3 linked regions of the Catalinimonas alkaloidigena genome follow. The protein of the gene in region 1 binds, or shares a complex with, the protein of each later gene. Links are inferred from orthologs where the notes say so. Each region holds a gene or a part of one and is shown on either strand. Other genes may lie near its edges.

Region 1 (7,643 bases):
TATCATTAAGAAAACGTAATTCACCGGAGATAGCAGCATGATTATTCGTATACTCTTGCTTTACATTTTGCTGAAAATCAATGTGGTCATCACTCCAGATGGCTTCAAAGATAAAGTTCTCCGTATTTAAATTTAATTCATCTTTGTCAATCTCCTGTCTTTCAGACTCCAGATAAACCATCGCAAGAATTTCAGTGCTGTCTGCAATTTTTGAAGTGGAAATATCAACAGTATTATCTAACAAGATACTGTTAGCATACTTGATGGTGTCTATTTTACTGTGCAGGGTAATAATATTAGTATATCCTCCCGTAAATTTGCCATTCAGACGGGTGTTATTTGAAATGCTAAGTTGCGGATCAAATAATTGTAATAGCGGGTTAATATCATCAAGAGAAATATCATAGTTCAGCTCATACTTATCATTCCGGTAGGATTCAATAGGCTTCACCTGTTTGCTACTATAATATGCCTGTAAGTCCTCAGCATTATTGGTGAAGATCAAGCGATACTCTTTGACCAGCTCTTCCACATCATTTACTAAATAAGAAAAATCATAATCCCCTCTGAGGTTAGCGTCAAACTTATCCGAGTAAAGGCTAAATATCCTTTCATTTTGGTCTTTAATGGAAGTAAATGATAATGTGTCTATCGCAAGGTTTCTGTTTTCATAGCTAACAAACAGCTTTCTGAAAGAAGCATTACCAACCAGATCATCAACTTTAAATCCTTTGGTATTAGTGGATAGCTCAGTCCTGATAAAAATTTCTTCTTCTGTAAGATTTAGCGTTTTTAGAAAAGCAGTGTCCAGCTTTGCCTGAAGCACTATGTCCTCTTTACCATTCCTCAGGTCAAGCGTACCATTGAGTGAGAATTTGAGGTTAGGGTCCTGTATATCCAGTTTCCCTTCAAAAAAAGATTTTGCGAAATGAGCATTGGTGGATATGTTCTTGTAACGATAATGATTTATCCCCAAATACTTGAAATTAGCATCCAGTTGGAAATCAGCATCATCAATGCTTAAGCCATTTCCGTTAATCGTGCCTTTGAAAGTAGTTTTTTGAAAAAGTCCGGGCTCAGGACTAAATGCAGCCAGATTAAAATCTGTAAGGGCCAGGCTTCCGGAATAAATAGGCTGTTCAGCAAGCTTTAGGTTGATGTCAGAAGCAATATTACCTAGGGCTGTTTCAGCACTACCATTCGCAACAAAATCGTTAGGAAACCCTAAAAACTCCCCTCGGAATTTAATATCACCAAATTTACGAACGTTTAGATAAGTTTGCTGATCGTTGATATACTGCTCAAGGTCACGAGTATCAATTAATGCATCTGAAAGCTCCAGGTTTATAAACGTTTCTTTGAAGTTTGGTAAGCCATTGAAACTTGCATCTCCGGCCAGGTGACTTCTGGCACCATAGTCCAGAATAAAATCACGGGCGGTAAAGTTTCTAACCTCTCCATCAAACTTTCCACTGATTGTATAAAACTCATCAAAACGATGCATGGAAGGTGCGAAGAGCGCTAAGTCACGTGAATATATTTCAGACTGTTTGATATTAGCATTGATGGTGATGCTATCGTTGAAATAGCTCAAATCTTCTTTGCCATCATAATTAAATACCACTGAATCTCTTATCGTACTATTTCCAGCGTACAGATCAAAATTCTGGAAGGTCATGGATTGATTTGTGTAGCGATAAAAGCCAATAAAGTCATGAATAGTAAAATCATTGACTGGCTCGTAACACCTTAGCGTATTTATCATAAGTTCCAGTGTATCTGCTACGACTCTGAAATCTTCTACATCACCTTGAATATTTTCTAGCTTAAAGTGGTTGTAATCAAATGCATCTGTGATAGGAGGCCTCTCAAGATCAGAATAGCTGAACTTTAAATCCCTAAGGTGAACATCTGAAATTGTGAAAACAGGAGGAGATGAAGATCTTTTTTTACCTCTTTTTCTGAAAATGCTCCTTACATTTTCAATAAACCGGGTCATGTTAAGTGTACTATCTACCGGACTTTTGATCAGGTTTACCTGTCCACCCTGTAAGTGGGCCTCACTCAGGAATATATTTTGACCATCAGTGAAGGTCCTTATGTCAAAGTCAATCGCGATCTCATCCACATAAATCATCGGGATTTTATCATCATCCACTACGACTATGCTATCCAATACTATGGTATCAAACCATTTAATATTAACGTTTTTGATAGATGTTTGAAAGCCAGTTCTTTCTGTAATAATACTGGCAAGTTTGTGCACGATTCTGGTTTGGAAATAGGGGATTTGGACGGTAGCTACAAGCAAAGCTAACGCTATAAACAAGCTTGCACTAAACCATATAATAGTCTTGACAGCTTTTCGTTGAGTTGTACTCTTATTTATTGTTTCTTTACCCAAATTTTCCAGTAAATATGAATGAATCCCTGCTAAACCTTAAAGAAACTGACACAGTTAACATATTGGCAGTAGAATCATCCTGCGATGATACCTCTGCTGCTGTAATACAAAACGGGAAGATATTAAGCAACATTGTAGCTTCTCAATCAGTTCATGAAAAATATGGTGGAGTAGTGCCTGAATTAGCCTCCAGAGCTCATCAACAACACATCGTACCTGTAGTACACCAAGCTCTTTCTAACGCAAATATAACAAAAAGTATGCTTAATGGTGTAGCATTTACCCGAGGACCAGGATTATTAGGCTCACTGTTGGTAGGAGCATCGTTCATTAAGTCAATGGCTTATGCTTTGGATATACCACTTTTGGCAGTAGATCATATGCAGGCGCATATTTTAGCTCATTTTATTGATGCACCCAAGCCCAGTTTCCCTTTCATCTGTCTTACTGTCAGTGGTGGACATACTCAGATCGTGCAGGTGAACAGTTTTTTGGACATGGAAATCCTTGGAGAGACTCAGGATGATGCGGTGGGAGAGGCCTTTGATAAATGTGCAAAACTAATGGGTTTGCCTTATCCCGGAGGCCCGTATATTGACAGACTTGCTCAGGAAGGTGATCCTGACAAATTTACTTTTCCTATGACCAATATGCCGGATTTGCAGTATTCTTTTAGCGGCATCAAGACTGCTTTTCTCAATTTTTTAAAAAAGCATGAAAATAAAAACGCTGACTTTATTGAAAACAATAAAGCAGATATAGCCGCTAGCATTCAAAAAACGCTGATTGCTATGTTGATGGAAAAACTAGAAAGCGCAGCAACCCAAACTGGTATTTGCGAAATTGCGATTGCCGGAGGAGTTTCAGCCAACCAGGGGTTAAGAGCAAAGCTGGATGAGCTATCCAAAGAAAAAGGCTGGACTATTTATTTGCCCAAACTGGAATACTGTACCGATAATGCTGCCATGATTGCTATTACTGCACATTATCTTTTGCTGGCAGGTAATGAGGCGAGTTTACGTATAGATCCCGATGCGCGTCTTCATTTTATGCGTTATTGAGGCTTTTATGCAATAACAAATCCTGAGGTAGTACTTCCATCAAATTCGGAAAAGTCAGGTAAGCTTTTGGTAATGCTATTGCAGTGAAATAAGGTAAGGTATTGATCACCTCAAATAGCCCTTTTCTAATTTTATTCCGGTCTTCAGTACTTAACTTTTCCTGTTGATTTTTTAGCAAAAGTTTAACAAGATGCGGATGCTGGTTTAACGCTTGGATCAGTGACTCCTCCTGTTCTTTGAGCATGAGTGAAATTCTGTTAAGTAAATGCGTTCCTAAAGCTTTGATCTTGTCTTCGTCCTGCATTTGAATCTGCTGCCAATACTCCACAATAAAACTTTCTACAGCAATCATACTGCTCTGAAAAGTCATATAATCCAGTTTGAGCTTTTTCCTAAGTTTATCCAGAAATTCCTGCTCTGCCTGATTGACTTCTCTGTCGGCACAAACTGTGAGTATTGCCAGTTCCAATAAGTGCTTCTTCATGACCTGAGATTGAGCCGTGGTAATTTCAAGCGCTGAAATGTTCAGGCCTTTGTCAATCAACTCAAGCGTATTCTTATGCGTTTCTTCGTCAAATTGTGCTACTTCCAGATAACTTTGGATGAGTTGTTTTTCTTCTTTTTCTAACGTTTTATTGGCATAGGCTGCTGCTAATATGGTTTTAAAAATGAGTAGCCTGTCTTCCCGGTGGTTTTGAAGTAGTTGTTCAGCAGCATGATCAGTTCTAAAAGCGTGAAGCCATTGACCGAAGTACAATACATCCAGAAACAAAAGGCTACTTCTGAAAAACTGTCCCCAGAAATTTGAAGCTTGGGCATCATCTCCTACTCTCATACCAATGAGGTATTCGGATAACTCCAAGCCCTTCTTATCTCGTCTGAAAAAGCCTGAGGTATGTGTGGTAAATAAATTGGGATATACCGCCCGGTAAAATTTTCCAATAAAAATTGCTGACTCCAGTAAAGCATCCGCAACATCTAACCTTTGACTAATCTGCTGATAGCGGGGCGAAATCAGACCGCTATGGAGAAAACTTTCAGTGAGTATGATTTTGGTTTTGTCCTGCATGGGCATCTTTTCGGTTCGCAATGCCCTCAAAAAAGATTTATAGTTGATTGGAATGTTGGCTGGATGCCCATAAAGGAAACCGGTAGGTTGCAATAACTCATAAAGAATAGTTTCTGGCTCATGCGCATTTTCTATCTCCATGAGCCTGTCATATTCCTTTTTTAAGGTATAGTTATTTCTCAGATGAAGGTATTGTTTTAACCAGCCTTTTTTACGAAAATCCATAACATTTTTTTGTACAATATATGTTATTCTTTCAGTATTTAAGATTATTGCCGCGCTGAGACTATTTGCTTAATGTAAGCTCAACCCAATAACATGAGTAAGGGATGTAAATCTTTGAATAAAGTCTTAGCTTAGGAGGATTGTTTGAATCTTATGAATTTCAAATTTATTTTAAAAAAGTTATTGTTATATTAAAAGATTGATAAGATAGTGTATGGCACAAAACGATAAACAACGATTTTCAAATAAGATAAATATTAATAATCGTAAAGCACGTTACGAGTATCATTTTCTGGACAAATATGTAGCAGGAATACAGTTGACAGGAACAGAAATAAAGTCTATCCGAGAAGGAAAAGTAAATCTTCAGGAGGGATATTGTTATATGAAGAAGGGGGAGCTTTTTGTGAAACAAATGCACATTACACCCTACAAACAGGGAACGCATTATAATCATGAAGCTGATCGTGAAAGAAAATTATTACTTAAAAAAAAGGAACTGGATAAAATAGAGTCCAAGACTAATGAAAAAGGCCTGACGCTGGTGCCAACCCGTCTGTTTATCAATGACAGAGGGCTTGCCAAGCTTGAAATTGCTTTAGCAAAAGGTAAAAAACTCTACGATAAGCGAGAAGATATTAAAAAGAAAGATGTGAAACGGGAGTTAGACCGGATGAAGATTTAGTAGATATATTATGTGAGAATAAAGGTCGTACTATCATTACAAAGTTAATATAAAGCTTTTAACAAAACTGAGTTCAATGAATCGTACAGTGTTACTCCTGAATCAGGATTATAGCCCCTTAGCCATTTGCTCAATGGAGCGTGCCTTTATTCTTGTATTTTTAAACAAAGCTGAACTTTTAACTGAAGTGGAAAACGATTTGCTGCATACCGTAGATCAGTCATTTCCTATGCCCGCCGTAATCCGGCTCTATAGATATGTTCGTATTCCTTATAGAGGTGTTGTGCTCACGCGCCAAAACATTTTCAGAAGAGATCGTTTTAGTTGCCAATACTGTGGTACTACTAAAAATCTGACTTTAGATCATGTAGTACCTCGTTCTAAGGGTGGCCAGACAAGTTGGGGTAACCTGGTAACCGCCTGTCGCAGATGTAATACCAACAAAGGAGATCGTTCCCCAGAAGCAGCGGGACTCAAACTGCTCAAAAAACCACATAAGCCAACCTACATCATGTTCCTCCGTGATTATTCCGGAGCTATGCGTAAAGAGTGGCAACCTTTTCTGAATTACGCCTCTTGATCATACTCATACATATTCAATAAGCAGACACTTCGTATTATCGGTATTGTTTTTGGTACTATTTATATAATTAGTTATGATTTTGCGTGGATAGCGCAAGCTTCAGAATAGTACCCAATTTTAATATCAATGCTTATGAAGTTGAATTTATCTCGTTTCTGTATGACCAGCCAGCTGAGTATTTTGGCTTTGGTCTTATTATTTCCAATGTATTCCTGCAGTGAGGAAGATTCTGTTTCAGATAATGAAGATGCTCAATCTGAACAACTGATCTACGATGAAGCTCTTGCTGACGACCTTTTTCAAGATATGGATGATATCAGTATGGAAGCTGCCACCTATTCTGAAAATGCTAGAGTCAATAATAGTTCATTATTTTCTTTGGCTTGTTTAAGCAGAACTGTAGCGAATGATAATAAAAGCTTATCCCAATTGGTTACGCTGACTTTTGATGAGGGGTGTGTGGATTCTCAGGGTAGAGTCAGAAGTGGAAAAATTATCATTAATCGTTCTATTAATGTGCAAGCGGCAAGTTATACGGTAAGTACAACTTTTGAAGATTTTTATGTTAATGATTATCAACTAGTAGGAACAAGGATAATTGTATTCTCCACCAATGCTGCGCAAAAAATTACAGCGACCATCACACTTGAAAATGGTAAGATTATTCTGCCTGATGGAAGCGTAATTACCAGAAACGCCACTTATACTAAGCAGATTGACCGGGAGGCCGGAGAAATTAGCCTTACGGGTAGTGCTGAAGGAGTTAATCGCAAGGGGGTAAGCTACATTTCCACAATTTCTACTCCATTAATCTATCAATCAGAATGTGCCTTGGAGGGCATTTTTATGGCTAGTGCTGGTAAAAAAACGATAACACGCCCGGGCAAAAGAACATTGGAACTTGACTACGGAGATGGCATATGTGATCGCACCATAACATTAATCGCCGACGGAATTGACCGCACCATTGAAGTTACTTTTAGTGAGTAAAACTTTATTGTAAAGTACAAAACCCTTTGTATTTGGCATACAGAGGGTTTTTTATGCAAGTAAACTTCAAATTTATCAGTTCAGTACTTCCTTCACTTTATCCGCGGCATCTTTAAGCAGAATGGCTGACTTAACTTTAAGGCCTGACTCTTCAATAATTTTAGCCCCTTCCTCAGCATTGGTACCTTGCAGGCGTACAATTATGGGCACCTCTATATTTCCTATATTTTTATAGGCTTCTACCACGCCATTGGCTACACGGTCACAACGAACGATACCACCAAAAATGTTGATTAAGATGGCTTTCACATTAGGATCTTTCAAAATTAATACGAAAACCTGCTTCAACTGTCTGGGCATTTGCTCCACCCCCAACATCCAGGAAGTTAGCAGGTTCACCACCCGAAAGTTTGATAATATCCATAGTGGCCATGGCCAGTCCTGCACCATTTACCATACAACCTACATTACCATCCAGCTTGATATAATTAAGTCCTGATTTACTGGCTTCTACCTCTAATTCATCCTCTTCAGAAATATCTCTGAGTTCTGCCAGGTCAGAATGCCGATAAAGTGCATTATCATCAAGGTTTACTTTGGCATCTACGGCTAATATTTTATCGTCA
Region 2 (7,572 bases), 1.1 Mb from region 1 along the record:
AAGGGACTCCCCAGGCTGATATGTCTTTGGATGACCTGATGAAGAGCATAGGAAGTTTGTCCACCGCTGTACGTAATAATGGGGGAGGACATTATAATCACTCTCTTTTCTGGACAGTCTTATCTCCTGATGGAGGTGGAAAGCCCAGTGGTGAATTAGCTGAGGCTATTGACAAGGCTTACGGCTCATTTGACAGTTTCAAAGAAGAATTTAATAATGCTGCCGCTACCCGTTTCGGTTCAGGTTGGGCCTGGTTGATTGTTGAGCCTGGCGGTTCACTTAAAATTACCTCAACGCCTAACCAGGACAATCCTGCTATGGAGATTGCCGAAGTGAAAGGAACACCTATCCTGGGCTTAGATGTGTGGGAACACGCTTACTATTTAAATTATCAAAACAAACGTCCCGAATATATTTCAGCCTTCTGGAATGTGGTAAACTGGGATGAAGTAAGCAAGCGCTACTCAGCAGCCAAGTAAGGAAAAGTAAATCTATAATTGTGACCCTTTCCTCCATGGAAAGGGTTTTTTTAGCTTATTGCTACATTAAGGTAGCGTATGAAAGGCTCAATCGTTTTGAACATCCGAATAGCATCATCTTTAAAATTTTCGCTTTTGATCTCATCATCACTCAGCTTATGGATTACTACATAGTCTTTTAGTTTGAGCAATTCAATATTTGGATGATCTGTTTCGTAGCCTTTGGGAGCCTTCTTCAGTTTGTCTCCTTGTATTGTGCCATAATATTCCTGAAAGTCAGCTTTAGAAACGATCTTTTTTAACTCTGATGCATTATAATCAATCTCCTGCCTCACTTTGGATATTACCTCTGAACTGGGATGGTACATACCTCCTCCAATAAAAGATTCTCCATGAGGTTGTATATGGAGATAATAGCCAGCATTGGGTGATTTTTTACCCCCCTCCGACATATAAGCGCCAAAATTATTTTTGTATGGTGCTTTGTCTTTGGAAAAACGTATATCTCTGTTGATTCTGAAGATACAGTGCTTAGGTGCCAGTCCCACGAGCCCTTCATCTATAACAGAGAGTTCGCTCAGCAGCTGGGTTACCAGAACTTTAAATTCTTCTTTAGCCTCTTCATACCACGAGCGGTGGGCATCCATCCAATCTTTATTATTATTCTGGGCCAGTTCATCCAGAAAGCTGAGTACAAGTTGCGAATTCATAGATCGTCTAGTATGGTCTCTAAAGCAATGCCCCTTGAGGCTTTCAGCAATATGGTTGCATGCTCATAATTTTGAGTCTGCAAATAGGTTTTGAGTTGCTCTTTATTTGGAAAAAAGTGAGCCTCTGGATATGTTTTTTTTGCGTCTTCCATCATGCTACCACAAAGCAGCACGTCATTGATGTTACACTGGGTGAGTAGTGTGCCAATAGCAACATGCTCAGCAGGGCTGTCTTTTCCCAGTTCAAACATATCTCCCAGTATGGCTACTTTATGCCCTACCTTCATCTTATTCAGATTAATAATTGCAGCCTGCATAGAATCGGGATTAGCATTGTATGCGTCCATGATGATGGTATTGCTACCTTTCTCAATCAGCTGAGAACGTTTGTTAGAAGGTTGGTACTGGCTTACTGTCTGATTAGCAGCTTCAGCTGGTATTTCAAAATATTTACCTATACAAAGCGCCGCAGCAATATTTTCAAAGTTATAAGCACCAATCAGCTTAGTCTCAGTTACTTGGCCGTTTTCATGCTTATATATGATAAATGGGTCAGCACTGATCAGCTTGCAATGAAAATAATCACCTTCTGCGGGATAAAACAGTGGCGCTTCAAAGCGCTTTGCCATATTACTGAGAATGGGGTTTTCCGAATTAATAAAGACAGTGCCCCTTGTTTGGATAAGATAGTGGTACTGCTCACTTTCACCGCGAATAGCACCTTCAAAGCCCCCGAAACCTTCCATGTGAGCTTTCCCGATGTTGGTAGTCAAACCATGCGAAGGTTCGGCGATTTCACATAACATGGCAATTTCACCAACGCTATTTGCTCCCAGTTCAATAATTGCTATCTCATGCTCTTTTCGGAGCTGAAGTAAGGTCAGAGGTACACCAATATGATTGTTGAGGTTACCTTGCGTAGCCAGCGTTTTGTATTTCACACTTAATACCCGGTTTACAAGTTCTTTGGTCGTTGTTTTACCATTAGTACCATTAATTCCTAGTACGGGTATATCAAATTGACGGCGGTGATGACGGGCTAATTTCTGCAAGGTCTGCAGCGTATCCTGAACTAGAATAAACCGTTCATCCTGCTGGTATTCTGCCTCATCAATCAGGGCATAGCGGGCGCCTTTCTCCAGTGCATCGGCAGCAAATTGATTTGCATTAAACTTTTCCCCTTTTAGTGCTATAAACAAGCTGCCTTGTATGATATTGCGGGTATCTGTAGAAACTTGGACACATTCCAAAAATTTCTCGTAAATATCTTCTATCATTGTGATTTAATAGTTCTTAGAGTTATGGTTCTATAGTTTTAGGGATAATGATATCAAAGATTTTGAAACATATAAATGCTGTTTCATGTAAAACCTCACTTAAGGAAAAATGATTACGTCTATGAAAATCATATAGCCTTGAATCACATACAACACTAAGAACTATAATACCATCGTATCTCACGCAAGTAAGCAAAAAAATTAACTATGAGCTATATTCTGAGCCTGGAAACCGCTACCAAAACATGCTCAGTTGCACTGCATCGTGACAGACAACTTTTAGCCTTGCAGGATTTTCATCTGGAAAAATCACACTCCTCCATTTTGCACCCACTTATTGCTGATCTTATGGAATATTGTGAGGTAGATAGAAAACAGTTAAGTGCGGTAGCACTTTCTATGGGGCCCGGTTCATATACAGGCTTGCGGATAGGTACATCTACTGCTAAAGGCTTGTGCTTTGCGCTGGAGATACCTCTAATTGCTATTAACACATTGGAAGCGATGGCTCTAAGTGTTCAAAAATATAACAAGAAAAATGCTTTGCTCTGCCCTATGCTGGATGCGCGAAGAATGGAAGTGTATTATCAGATAAGAGACTCAGCAGGTGAAGAAGTGCATGCTACAGCCCCTTTAGTAGTAGAAGAAAATAGTTTTGATAAGTACTTAAACGACAGGGAAGTTTGGTTTTTTGGTGATGGAAGCGATAAGTGCCGCTCCTTCTTAGAAAATCGTTCAGAACATGCTATTTTCATAGAACACATACAGCCTTCAGCCAAAGAGGTCGGAGAACTGGCATGGCAAAAATTTGATGCAAAAAGCTTTGAGGATGTTGCCTACTTTGAACCTTTTTATCTCAAAGAATTTCGCACGACTAAACCTAAAAAGAAATAGTTGCGTTGCCTAAATTGTAAAGCATTGAAGAAAAATTATGAGACAGCAGGAAGGAGAAATTATCAATAAAGTCGCCCAAAGTCCTCTGGTAACATTTAATCTGGAAGACTACTATCCAAAGGGTGAAAGAATAGTGTATGACATCAAAGATAATCTTTTTCAGGAAGCTATCCTGAGGGAAAAAGACTTTAGGGCTTTTGTCAAAGAACACGACTGGTCTCAATATGAAGGGAAGTATGTAGCACTTAACTGCTCGGTAGATGCTATCGTACCTACCTGGGCTTATATGCTTCTTACTATTAAGCTGGAGCCATATGCGGCCATGGTAACCTATGGAAGTTTAGAAACTTTAGAAGTGGCACTTTTTACTAAAGCATTGGAAAAAGTAGATATTGAAAAATTCAAAGACGCAAAAGTTGTAGTAAAGGGCTGTGGAAACTTGCCGGTGCCTACTTATGCTTATGTTGAGATCACACGCATGCTTCGCCCTTATGTAAGCAGTATCATGTATGGTGAGCCTTGTAGTACAGTTCCATTGTATAAAAAGCCAAAGAAATAAATTTATTCCCAATATTTTCATAACGTTAAGAGCAGGTGCCAATTGGGTATTTGCTCTTTCTTTTTTTTAAGAAATTTTTTTATGCTCATCACTTTACAGATTTAATGAAGTGAAATTAGTCAAGTGTCTGATTTTCTAGCTTTTGTAGCTAAGCATAGAATTCCTACCTGCCTGGTAGAGCATTGCGCTGACCAAAAACGACTTTTTTATCCGACATATATCTATAAATTCGTAAGCTCCTTAAATCTCTATATCATTAAAATACAATCTAACCTCATGATACGAACCGAAAGGTTGCTGGATACGCTCATTGGTGCTGCTAATCTTGGTATGTGTGTAGTAGATGACCGTAACAAGATTATTGATGTCAATGAATTTTTCTGTGCTATTTATGAATACGAAAGAGAAGAGCTGATCAACAAATCTTACTCTATCTTGCAACCTGAGAGTTATCGTGCTCGTGCTAGTTTATACTACCAGAATTATATTGAAGGGCATCAGAAGTCTGGACTGCGTCAGATTATCAGTAAAAATGGTACTCGCAAAAATGTTTATTCGTTTACTGCTAATACTGTAGATGAAGAAGGCAATAAACTAAAGGTTTTCAATGTGGTGGAGGCCACAGAGCCGTCCGAAATTAGTAAGGAAGCTCCTTCTACACCTTTACAAACAAGCACTCAGGAAGTTGTAATCGGAAATAATGTAAAGACAGGAATTCTCAGGTGTAGCCAAGAAGGAGAATTACAATACGCCAACCCTCATGCACGAACTTTATTATTCTTACCAGCAGGATCAAAGAGTTTGCATAATGAAGTTACGGTTTATAAAGGGCAGCATTCAAGAAAGCTTACTTTAGTGCAACTGTTAAATGAGGAGCGCTTTGTCGACAATCAATCACTATTAATAGAACGACCGGATCACCCTCCGTTCTGGGCCGTATTAAGCGCATCTACAACCATTACCGATGAAGGGCAGGTTTGCTTTGACATTACAATCGTAAGCCTGGAAGATCAGAAACTACTGGAGCGAAAACTCAACAAGAGGATTGAAGAACTGAAAAATTCTAATAAGAGCTTAGATCATTTTGTATATGGTGCCACACACGATCTGAAAGCACCTCTCGCATCTATTTCTGGCTTGATTAATATTTTGAAGAGAGAGCAGGATTTCAGTCAAAGAGAGCTGTATATTCAGATGATGGAAAAGAGTGTGCACCGTCTTAATGAATTTATTAAAGAGATCGTTGACTATTCTCGTAATGCTAATCAAGATTTGAAGCATGATCATATAGAATTTCAACCCCTGGTGGAAGAGATCTTCGAGAGTATGGCTCATTTGGAAAATGCTGCCAAAATAAGACCTGTGATACAGGTTGAGCAGGATTATCCCTTTCTCACAGACGCACACCGCCTCAAAGTAGTATTAAACAACTTAGTGAGCAATGCTTACAAATACAGCAGCACTCATAGAAGAGATTGCTTTATAGAAGTTAAGGTAAAGGTTAGTCCGGTAAAAGCTACTATTCACGTGAAAGACAATGGCCAGGGCATTGGAGAAAGTCATATTGAAAAGATTTTTGATATGTTTTTTCGTGCTTCTGAAGGACAGACGGGTACAGGCCTAGGACTCTACATCGTCAAGGAGACACTTGACAAAATGCAAGGTTCAATCCACGTAGTTTCTGAGCTGGGTCAGGGAACGAGCTTTGTTGTAAATATACCCTCTGCAAGTACATTTGGCAGTAACGAGAAGCAAATGAAACTGGATATATAGCGGCAGCATGCCTACCGTAAGGGACAATATGATAAGCCGTTAGCAGTAAACGCTAAGCTGTTTCAGCCTGCATTTTTTCTTTGATAGCCTCAAGATCTTCTGTAAGCAGAGGCTTGACAATATAATCAGTAACCAGATGGTAGTTTTTTGCTTTGTTAATATCTGACTGCTCAGAGGAAGAAGTCAGCATATAAATGGCGGTACCCTCAAAATAATGATTTTTATTGAGCTTACTTAATCTTTCCAGGAACTCCCATCCATTGACAATGGGCATTCTGATATCCAGAAAGATTATGTTAGGGGGAGGGGCTTGCTCTTCTTCCAGCTTTTGTAAGTAGTCAAGGCTATCCACCGCACTAAGAAATGGTATGATTTCCTCTGCAAAATCTACAAATTCCGATAATTTCTGAAAAATAATGTTGTTTATAGGGTCATCATCAATGACAAATACTTGCTTAATTTTCTCCATCGTATGCTTTCTACAATCTAAAGATCAACACCATGTATTTCGTTGGGCAAAATCACCTCAAAGCAACTCCCTTCTTTGAGTTTGGATTGTACACTTATACTACCGTCCAGTTTGTTGATCGTTTCTTTAACTATAAATAAACCTAAACCTGAACCTGAAGATTCGCGGGCTGCCTGAAAAAACATGCCAAATATTTTATCCAGGTGCTTCTCTTCTATTCCTATACCATTATCTTCCACCAAAATATGTGCCTCATCGGGTTTGATCATTACTTTTATGTTGATATAGGGGTTAGTTTCCTCGTATTTATGATATTTTATAGCGTTAGAAATCAGATTTATCAGTATGACGTACAGGCGAATTTTGTCAGTATAGAATTTACTTTCTCCCCCGATAAAGGTGTGAATATTAACATCATCAATATGTTCCAGGTACTTTAAGCGTTGCAGCACGTCAGTGATCAGGCTTTCAAAATGGATCTCTTCACACTCTATTTCCAGGCGGGCGTTTCTGGAATAGTCAGTAATATCCTGAATGATTTTATCCATTTTATTTAAGCTTTGCTCCATCATATCCAGATAGCTCATGCGCTCACTTTCATTTTGTGTGAACCTTGATATATTGATGAGGCCTAAACTTGACGCAAGTGGAGCCCTCAGGTCATGTGAGGCACTGTATACAAAGCGGTCAAGCTCTTCATTCGTTTTTTGAAGCGCAGTATTTTTTTCCTGCAAAATCTTTTCAGATTCTTTGCGCTCAGTGATATCCCGAATGGCCCCATCATAGTATTTGATACCCTGATCTTCGTTGATGATGAAGCTGGTAAGTCCCCAAAAGGTTGTTCCATCTTTACGTTTAAATTGGAATGACCTGTTATTGACCATCCCTTTGTTTAAGGCTTCTTCAAATTTTGTGGCAGCTTCTTTATTCGCGAATAATTCTTCCAGGCTGATGTTTTCATCCCTATAGCCAAAAAGATCCCGGAATGACTGATTGGTATATTGAAGGTGTTTCAATGCATCAGTACGCAAAATGGCTTCCTTGATATTCTTATTGATAGACTCAAGAAAACGCTCCTGATGTCTTACCTTTTCTTCGGCTTTTTTTCTGGCACTAATGTCCCGATGGATTGAGATCCAATGTGTTACCTCACCCTGATCGTTTTTGAGGGGTACAATTGAGAAGTCAACCCAGTAATAACTTGCGTCTTTTTTATAGTTAATGATTTCGGTACGGACCGGTTCACCATTCTGTACAGCCTGATTAATGGTATCTAAAGCATCAGTAGACGTAAGCGAGCCATATAAGAGGTTATGACTATTACCAATCACCTCATCTTCCTCATATCCGGTAAGAGAGGTAAAAGATCGGTTGACATAAATGATATGACCATGGATAAAGTCTAATGATT
Region 3 (7,767 bases), 4.1 Mb from region 1 along the record:
ATGTATTCAATACTAAATTCTATCATTTATGTAGGTTTTATTAGGAATATGCTATGCTGTTGTGGCGCAAATTTACATCTTTGGGCCAGCATAGGTAATATTTTTTGACAATTCTGCTCATAGCCTTAATATTAGGCAAGTCCGATGCCTGTGCTATGTCAAAAATCTTGCCCTCTTTGGTGATTATGTTGATTTTTTGACCGCTCGAGACATAAGCAGCATTACTGATACTACCATGTACCATAAAATACTTTAGTTCCTGTTCTGTGATCTTTAATTTGCTTAATATTTTTTTTTCTAACGCTTCTAATTTTTCCTCAGGGGTCACTTCATTGCTCAGCTTTATTCTAAATAGTCTTCGCTCCAGCAAGCGGCTGCTAAGATCAGACAAAACCCGGTCAGGATGGTATACCCACTGTTTGATAGCTGCCCAGATATCAATATCATCCAGCGACACAAAATGCTTAAGACAATTCTGATCCTGCTCAAGCTCATCTAGTGTTACTTTCTGATTAAGGAAAAATGCCAAACTGGGACTGGCTTGAACATCTACCCCCTGCGCTGCCAAATCAATGCTTCTGTTCATAGTAGAGATCATCATTTTCTCAGCACTTACACTGGTCTTATGCAGATATACCTGCCAGTACATAAGCCGACGTGCATTTAGAAAATTTTCTATGCTATAGATTCCCTTTTCTTCTACAACGATCTTATCATTTCGCACATCCAACATTTTGATAATACGGTCAGCACCAATCTCTCCTTCAGAAACCCCGGTATAGAAACAGTCTCGTTTGAGATAATCCAGCCGGTCGATGTCTAACTGGCTGGAGACAAGCTGATGAAAAAATTTACGCGCATATTGATCCGTAAATATCTGATAAGCCAGATGCATATTTCCTCCAAATGTATCGCATAATCGCCTGATGATCAGCTCCGACATTTGTTCATGTCCTACTCCGGGGATGAGCACATACTCCAAAGCGTGAGAGAAAGGCCCGTGTCCGATATCATGCAATAAAATGGCTATTAGCGTAGCTTCAAATTCGTCTTCAGAGATCTCCTGCCCTTTGTTACGCAGGCTGCTTAAAGTGCTTTGCATCAGGTGCATGGCTCCCAGTGCATGATGAAAGCGCGTATGCAACGCCCCCGGATAAACAAAATCAGCTAAACCCATTTGTCTGATCCTTCGTAATCTTTGAAGGTACGGATGTTCTATAACATCAAAAATCAAATCAGAGGGAATATTGATGAAGCCGTATACCGGGTCGTTAAATACTTTTCTCTTGTTCAATTTTTATATGTTTTTTTTAAATATTCTCAACATGATTTTTTGCTACTTTATCGTTCCTTCACTTAAGTAAGTAGCTAATATTATTTTATCTCAAAACTTCACTACCTTAGATTAAGTTTAAAAAGCTAAGTAAACAGGATATTTTTATGCAAAGATATAGCATTTTGTGGGCGGATGACGAAATTGACCTGCTTAAACCTCATACTCTTTTTCTGGAGAATAAAGGATACGAAGTCGTCACAGTAAATAGTGGTGCAGATGCCATTGACGCATTTGAGAAGCGTCATTTTGATATTGTTTTTCTGGATGAGAACATGCCCGGGATGACCGGATTGGAAGTACTGGATTACATCAAATCCTCTAAGCCCAGCATTCCGGTGGTGATGATCACCAAGAGCGAAGAAGAAATGATTATGGAGCAGGCCATAGGAGCTAAGATCAGTGATTATCTTATCAAGCCGCTTAACCCCAACCAGATTTTACTCTCTGTCAAGAAAATTCTGGATAATAAGCGTCTGGTTACTGAAAAAACCAACCTGAGCTATCAGCAGGAATTTCGTAACCTCAGCATGGCCTTTGGCGAGGATATGAATCATGAGGAATGGGTAGAGGTTTATAAAAAGCTGGTGTACTGGGAACTGGAAATTGACAATACAGAAGAAAAAAGTATGTCAGAAGTTTTAGACATGCAGAAGGAAGAAGCCAATAACAACTTCGCCCGCTTCGTAATTGACAATTATGAGTCATGGCTTAATGACGTGAATGCAGAAAAGCCAATGCTCTCCCATCAGTTAATGCAGAAAAAGGTTTTTCCCCATATTAACGATGAAAGGCCCGTATTTTTCATTGTTATTGACAACCTCCGTTATGATCAGTGGAAAGTCATAGAGTCAACGGTGCTTAATCATTTCACTATGGAAGAGGAGGATACTTTCTACTCTATACTTCCTACTACTACTGCTTACTCACGGAATGCTATTTTTTCGGGCATGTTACCGTCAGATATGGAAAAGTACCATGGCGATATCTGGGTGGGAGATGATAAGGAGGAAGGAAAAAACAACCATGAGCATGAATTTCTAAAGCGTCATCTGAAAAAACGGCATCTAAATGTCAAAAGCAGTTATCATAAGATTACCCAAACACAGCAGGGAAGACAACTGGTAGACACGGTACCCAACCTGCTGAACAATGATCTTAATGTGATCGTGTACAACTTTGTGGATATGCTCTCTCACGCTCGTACTGACCTGGAAATGATCCGCGAACTGGCCCCGGATGAGTCTGCTTATCGTTCTATTACCCGTTCATGGTTCATGCACTCTCCTTTGCTGGATCTTTTTAAGCGCATCGCCCGGGAGAAAGCAAAGATTGTAGTTGCGACCGACCACGGCACCATAAGGGTAAAACACCCCGCCAAGATCATTGGTGACCGTAATACCAATACCAATCTACGGTATAAGCAGGGCAAAAACCTTAACTTTGACAATAACAAAATTTACGCTGTTAAGAAACCTGAAAGCCTGTTTCTTCCTCGTTTAAATGTATCTACTACTTATGCATTCGCTACGCAGGACTATTTCTTTGCCTATCCTAACAATTATAATTATTATGTAAATTACTACCGTGATACTTTTCAGCACGGTGGAGTTTCACTGGAAGAAATGATTGTGCCGGTAATCACGCTCAATAGTAAAAATGCCTGAAGTATTAGGAGAAATAGTGCTTAAGCGACCAGAAGAGGCACTTGAAGCAGCAAGGAGGCTGAGAAAATTAGCTGAAAGCGTAGATGTTTGGTTGTTTTATGGGGAGATGGGGGTAGGCAAAACTACCCTGATCAAAGCGGTTTGCGAAGACTGGCAGGTAATGGATACCGTATCAAGCCCCACTTTTGGGCTGGTGAACGAATATCAGAACACCGACCATCAAACATTCTATCACTTTGACTTTTATAGAATAAAAGATGAAGCAGAAGCCTGGGATATCGGTACAGAAGACTATTTTTACTCGGGAAATTACTGCTTCGTAGAATGGCCTGAACGCATTGAAGGTTTGCTTCCTGAAGAATTTATTCGTATAGATATACAGGCGGAGGCTGATCAAAGCAGAAGAATCTATTTATCTAAACATGGGTGACCAATACAAATCGGGTTTCAAAGAGTTGGCCAAAGAACAGGCCTTGTATCCACAGGAGCAACTCCTCAAGGTAAAAGAAGGGAGTAAATCACTAAATATGGGAATTCCCTGCGAAATTTCCATGCAGGAAAATCGCCTGATGCTTACACCGGAAGCTATTGCAGTGCTCAGCAGTAACGGACATGAGATTGTAGTAGAAGCTAAAGCAGGCGCTTCCTCAAAATTTACCGATAATGAGTTTAGTGAAGCCGGGGCTAAAATTGTGTACTCTGCCAAAGAAGCGCTGGAAGCCAATATCATTCTTAAAGTAGAACCCCCTACCCTGGATGAGATTGAAATGATTAAGCCAGGATCCACACTTATTTCTGCTTTACAGCTCGGTAACCAAACACCCGAATATATCCAGGCGCTTAACAAGAAAAAGATCACCGCCATCGCTTTTGAGTTTCTAGAAGATAAAGTTGGAGGTATGCCGGTAGTACGTGCCATGAGTGAAATTGCCGGCAATACTGTTATGTCTATCGCCTCTCACTATCTGAGCAGCGTAGCCAATGGAAAAGGAATGATCATAGGTGGGATTACCGGCGTACCGCCTACCAAGGTGGTCATACTGGGTGCCGGAACAGTCGGAGAATATGCTGCTCGTGCCGCTATTGGGCTGGGCGCGCAGGTACAAGTGTTTGATAACCAACTCTATAAACTTCGCCGTATCAAACATGCACTGGGACACCAGGTGTACACTTCTACCATGGACATTTCTACGCTGGGGGAGTCACTTGAAAACGCTGACGTAGTGATTGGAGCCGTAAGGGCTGAAAAAGGCACTAATCGTATGATCGTCACAGAGGAGATGGTCGCCAATATGAAAGAAGAGTCAATAATTATAGATGTAAGCATTGACCAGGGGGGCTGTATAGAAACTTCAGAGCTTACTTCTTTAAAAAATCCGGTTTTCCGCAAGTACAATGTGATTCACTACTGTGTGCCTAACATTGCCTCCCGGGTAGCGCGCACCGCAACAACTGCATTTAGCAACATATTTACTCCCATATTACTACAAACAGCAGATGTGGGGGGGATTAATGAGATGATATTTCACCATCGTTGGTTTATGCGCGGGGTCTATACCTATCATGGTAGCCTGACTAATGCCGCAATCGGAAAGAAATTTAACCTCAAGTTCCGCGATCTTAATCTCTTGATGGCGGCCCGCTTCTAAACCCATTTACACTACATGATTAACACTATACCTAATCAAGCAGTACTAATGCTGCTTTCGCTATTTCTATGGGCTGGGGATCTACAGGCTCAGCATGTTTACTATCCTGAGAAAAATAAGTGGGAAGAAAGAGTTCCGGAAGAAGCAGGGCTAAATGCCAGTAAACTTAATGAAGCGATAACATTTGCCCGGGAACACGAATACGAAGGTGCCCGCGACCTGCGTATTGCTATCCTCAAAGGTTTTGAAAGAGAACCGTATCACAAACTGGCAGGCCCGGTAAAAGAAAGAGGAGGGCCGGCAGGTCTGATCATCAAAGATGGCTATATCGTAGCGAAGTGGGGTGATGTAGAACGAGTGGATATGACCTTTAGTGTCACCAAAAGTTATCTTTCTACCATAGCTGGCTTAGCGGTTGATGATGGCTTGATTGGAAATGTTGATGATCCTGTACAAGCTTATGTATGGGATGGCACATTTGAAAGTGAACATAATAGTAAAATTCAATGGAAGCACCTGCTGCATCAGTCTTCTGACTGGTCAGGCAGCTTATTTGGCATGTACGATTGGGCTGACCGTCCGCCAAATGGGGGAGGGATTGATGACTGGAAGAGCCGTACATTACTTGAGCCGGGAACAAATTTCGAATATAATGACGTACGGGTAAATGTACTGGCCTACTCTCTACTACAAGTCTGGAGAAAACCGCTACCTATGGTGCTTAAGGAAAAAATTATGGACCCGATCGGGGCTTCTTCTACCTGGCGGTGGTATGGATATGAGAACTCTTTTGTCAATGTAGATGGTATTAAAATGCAGTCAGTGAGTGGTGGTGGCCATTCGGGAGGAGGACTATTCATCAACACCCTTGACCATGCACGCTTTGGCCTGCTTTTCTTAAGAAATGGTAAATGGAGAGACCAGCAGCTTGTTTCTGAACGCTGGATAAAAGGTTTACAGCAATCCTCTCCTGGCAATGAGAGCTACGGCTATATGTGGTGGCTGAACAAAGGAAACCAACAGTGGGAAGGTGTTAGCAGCTCAGTATACTATGCAGCTGGCTTCGGCGGAAACTTCATTGTAGTAGATCAAGAAAATGACCTGATAGTAGTCACCCGTTGGCTCAATCCACCTCAGATCGGTGAAATGATGAGACTGGTGACAAGAGCACTATAAACAAAAAAGTGGAGCTTATGGCTCCACTTTTATTATCCTATTAATTTATCTCAGCGGTTAACCTTCCGGAAGCTCTGCAATTACGGTACGTCCAGCCTTGGTTTTGTCACCGATATTCACCTTTACCAATGAGCCTATTGGCAGAAACACATCTACCCTTGACCCAAATTTGATAAAGCCAAACTCTTCGCCCTGTTTAATCTTATCTCCTTCGTCCACATACCATTTTATTCTCCTGGCCATAGCTCCGGCAATTTGACGTACCATTACCTCTATGCCATTCTGTAATTCTACTACCACTGTCGTCCTCTCATTGTCAGTACTTGACTTAGGGTGCCAGGCTACCAGGTACTGCCCCGCATGATACTTAAAGTATTTGATCACCCCTGAGACCGGATTGCGGTTGATATGCACATTGATGGGAGACATAAAAATAGAAATCTGCAGGCGCCTAGCGCCCTGAAAGTATTCGTGCTCGTCTACCTCTTCAATTACTACCACTTTACCATCGGCGGGGGCAAGCACCTGCTCCTCACTACCCTGTACAATCACCCTGGGGTTTCTGAAAAACTGGAGAATGAGCAGATAAAATATAGTGCTGGCAATCATGGTAGCCCTGTGTAACTCCTGTCTGCCCGGCAGTAGGTTAATAAGCAACAGGTTAGCTACTACCAAAATGATTAGCAGTACTATCAATAGTGTACGTCCTTCTTTATGAATCTTCATAGAGACTTATAAAAAGTATCTTAAGTGAATTACAACAAATGATACTGCTAAATAAGAGGATTTGTTCATCAAACCAATGCCTAAATTATAAAATGCTAGAAGCCTCCGCGATATTTGTAGGTATTGGCAACTTTATCTATAGCTACAATATAGGCAGCAATCCGCATAGACACACCATATTTGACCGCAGCCTGATATACCCGCTCAAAAGCATCTTTCATGATACGGTCAGAACGCCGATTTACTCTATCACGCGTCCATTTGTACCCTAATCGGTTTTGTACCCATTCAAAATAAGATACCGTTACCCCCCCCGCATTGGCCATGATATCAGGTACTACAAGTACGCCCTTGCTATTGATAATATCATCTGCTCTGGCAGAAGTAGGGCCATTTGCGCCTTCTACAATCAATTTGGCCTGGATACGTTCTGCATTTCTGACAGTAATTACATCTTCCATCGCGGCTGGCACCAAAATATCTACTTCCAGTGTTAACAGTTCCCCTCCGTCTATTTTATCCCCTCCTCTAAAGCCTTCTAATGTACCATTATTGGCAGTGCGATAGTTGAGAGCTTCTTTGATATCAATACCATCTGCATTATAGTAAGCTCCTGTGACATCACTGATTGCTACTACTGTACAACCACGTTCTTCCATCAGCAAAGCAGCAAATGACCCCACATTACCAAAGCCCTGTACTGCTACTGTAGCCTTATATGGATTGATTTTCAGCCTTTCCATCGCTGCGAAAGCAGATACCATCACTCCACGACCAGTGGCTTCTGTACGACCCAGAGAGCCTCCTAATACCAAAGGCTTTCCTGTGACTACCGAATTGACCGTCATACCATGAGCCCGAGAGTATTCATCCATCAGCCAGGCCATTTCATTAGGTCCGGTTCCCATATCAGGAGCAGGGATGTCACGATCAGGCCCAAAGATATTAATCATCTCCTGGGTATATGCGCGCGTCAGTCTTTCGATTTCGCCGGAAGACATTTGTCGTGGATTGCAACGGATGCCCCCTTTAGCCCCTCCATAAGGAATATCTACTACGGCACACTTCCAGGTCATCCAGGCTGCCAGCGCCTTTACCTCATCCAGATTCACCCCCATATCGTAGCGCACACCTCCCTTAGAAGGACCTAAAATATTGGAATGGATCACCCTGTAACCTTCAAAAACCCTGATAGACCCATCATCCATCGTGATGG

The links. The genes of interacting proteins can lie anywhere in the genome.
Region 2: the proteins of tsaD (region 1) and tsaB are in contact, whole or in part, in a solved structure (PDB 4WQ4), measured with the Escherichia coli proteins. The link is inferred for Catalinimonas alkaloidigena from one-to-one orthologs.
Region 3: the proteins of tsaD (region 1) and tsaE are in contact, whole or in part, in a crystal structure (PDB 6N9A), measured with the Thermotoga maritima proteins. The link is inferred for Catalinimonas alkaloidigena from one-to-one orthologs. Residues at the interface, in WP_004082750.1 of Thermotoga maritima: Cys10, Asp11, Arg49, His50, Leu82, Gly84, Gly135, Gly136, Glu154, Thr155, Leu156, Asp157, Asp158, Ser159, Glu162, Asp165, Lys166, Arg169, Leu170, Tyr175, Lys213, Thr214, Leu217, Tyr218, Gln221, Arg222, Asn324; in WP_004082108.1 of Thermotoga maritima: Leu37, Gly38, Lys46, Lys57, Val59, Lys60, Ser61, Thr63, Phe64, Thr65, Leu66, Met67, Val69, Pro71, Tyr82, Arg83, Leu84, Asp86, Asp88, Phe89, Asp93, Ile128, Asp130, Glu131, Arg134.

What each region holds. Positions count from the first base shown.
Region 1 is NZ_JAQFIL010000001.1:2,318,661-2,326,303, forward strand. Bases 1,566-4,441 are described here. They hold tsaD (tRNA (adenosine(37)-N6)-threonylcarbamoyltransferase complex transferase subunit TsaD), read left to right. Parts: upstream 1,566-2,418; coding sequence 2,419-3,465; downstream 3,466-4,441. Other genes in these bases: OKW21_RS09520 (translocation/assembly module TamB domain-containing protein), read right to left, coding at 1,566-2,266; OKW21_RS09530 (DUF533 domain-containing protein), read right to left, coding at 3,452-4,441. Outside these bases: more of OKW21_RS09520, read right to left, coding at 1-1,565; more of OKW21_RS09530, read right to left, coding at 4,442-4,759; SsrA-binding protein SmpB, read left to right, coding at 4,974-5,444; OKW21_RS09540 (HNH endonuclease), read left to right, coding at 5,521-6,024; OKW21_RS09545 (hypothetical protein), read left to right, coding at 6,160-7,017.
Region 2 is NZ_JAQFIL010000001.1:1,214,628-1,222,199, forward strand. Bases 1,712-4,516 are described here. They hold tsaB (tRNA (adenosine(37)-N6)-threonylcarbamoyltransferase complex dimerization subunit type 1 TsaB), read left to right. Parts: upstream 1,712-2,673; coding sequence 2,674-3,360; downstream 3,361-4,516. Other genes in these bases: OKW21_RS05125 (UDP-N-acetylmuramoyl-tripeptide--D-alanyl-D-alanine ligase), read right to left, coding at 1,712-2,466; OKW21_RS05135 (DUF2480 family protein), read left to right, coding at 3,398-3,919; OKW21_RS05140 (PAS domain-containing sensor histidine kinase), read left to right, coding at 4,196-4,516. In the rest of the region: OKW21_RS05115 (superoxide dismutase), read left to right, coding at 1-479; OKW21_RS05120 (DUF2461 domain-containing protein), read right to left, coding at 530-1,189; more of OKW21_RS05125, read right to left, coding at 1,186-1,711; more of OKW21_RS05140, read left to right, coding at 4,517-5,692; OKW21_RS05145 (response regulator), read right to left, coding at 5,745-6,161; OKW21_RS05150 (PAS domain-containing sensor histidine kinase), read right to left, coding at 6,179-7,572. UniProt on the Escherichia coli protein: Required for the formation of a threonylcarbamoyl group on adenosine at position 37 (t(6)A37) in tRNAs that read codons beginning with adenine.
Region 3 is NZ_JAQFIL010000001.1:6,395,409-6,403,175, forward strand. What follows is about bases 1,712-4,711. They hold tsaE (tRNA (adenosine(37)-N6)-threonylcarbamoyltransferase complex ATPase subunit type 1 TsaE), read left to right. Parts: upstream 1,712-2,992; coding sequence 2,993-3,430; downstream 3,431-4,711. Other genes in these bases: porX (T9SS response regulator signal transducer PorX), read left to right, coding at 1,712-3,000; OKW21_RS25875 (alanine dehydrogenase), read left to right, coding at 3,423-4,649; OKW21_RS25880 (serine hydrolase domain-containing protein), read left to right, coding at 4,665-4,711. In the rest of the region: lpxD (UDP-3-O-(3-hydroxymyristoyl)glucosamine N-acyltransferase), read right to left, coding at 1-23; OKW21_RS25860 (HD domain-containing protein), read right to left, coding at 41-1,294; more of porX, read left to right, coding at 1,441-1,711; more of OKW21_RS25880, read left to right, coding at 4,712-5,825; OKW21_RS25885 (phosphatidylserine decarboxylase family protein), read right to left, coding at 5,883-6,551; OKW21_RS25890 (Glu/Leu/Phe/Val family dehydrogenase), read right to left, coding at 6,647-7,767. UniProt on the Escherichia coli protein: Required for the formation of a threonylcarbamoyl group on adenosine at position 37 (t(6)A37) in tRNAs that read codons beginning with adenine.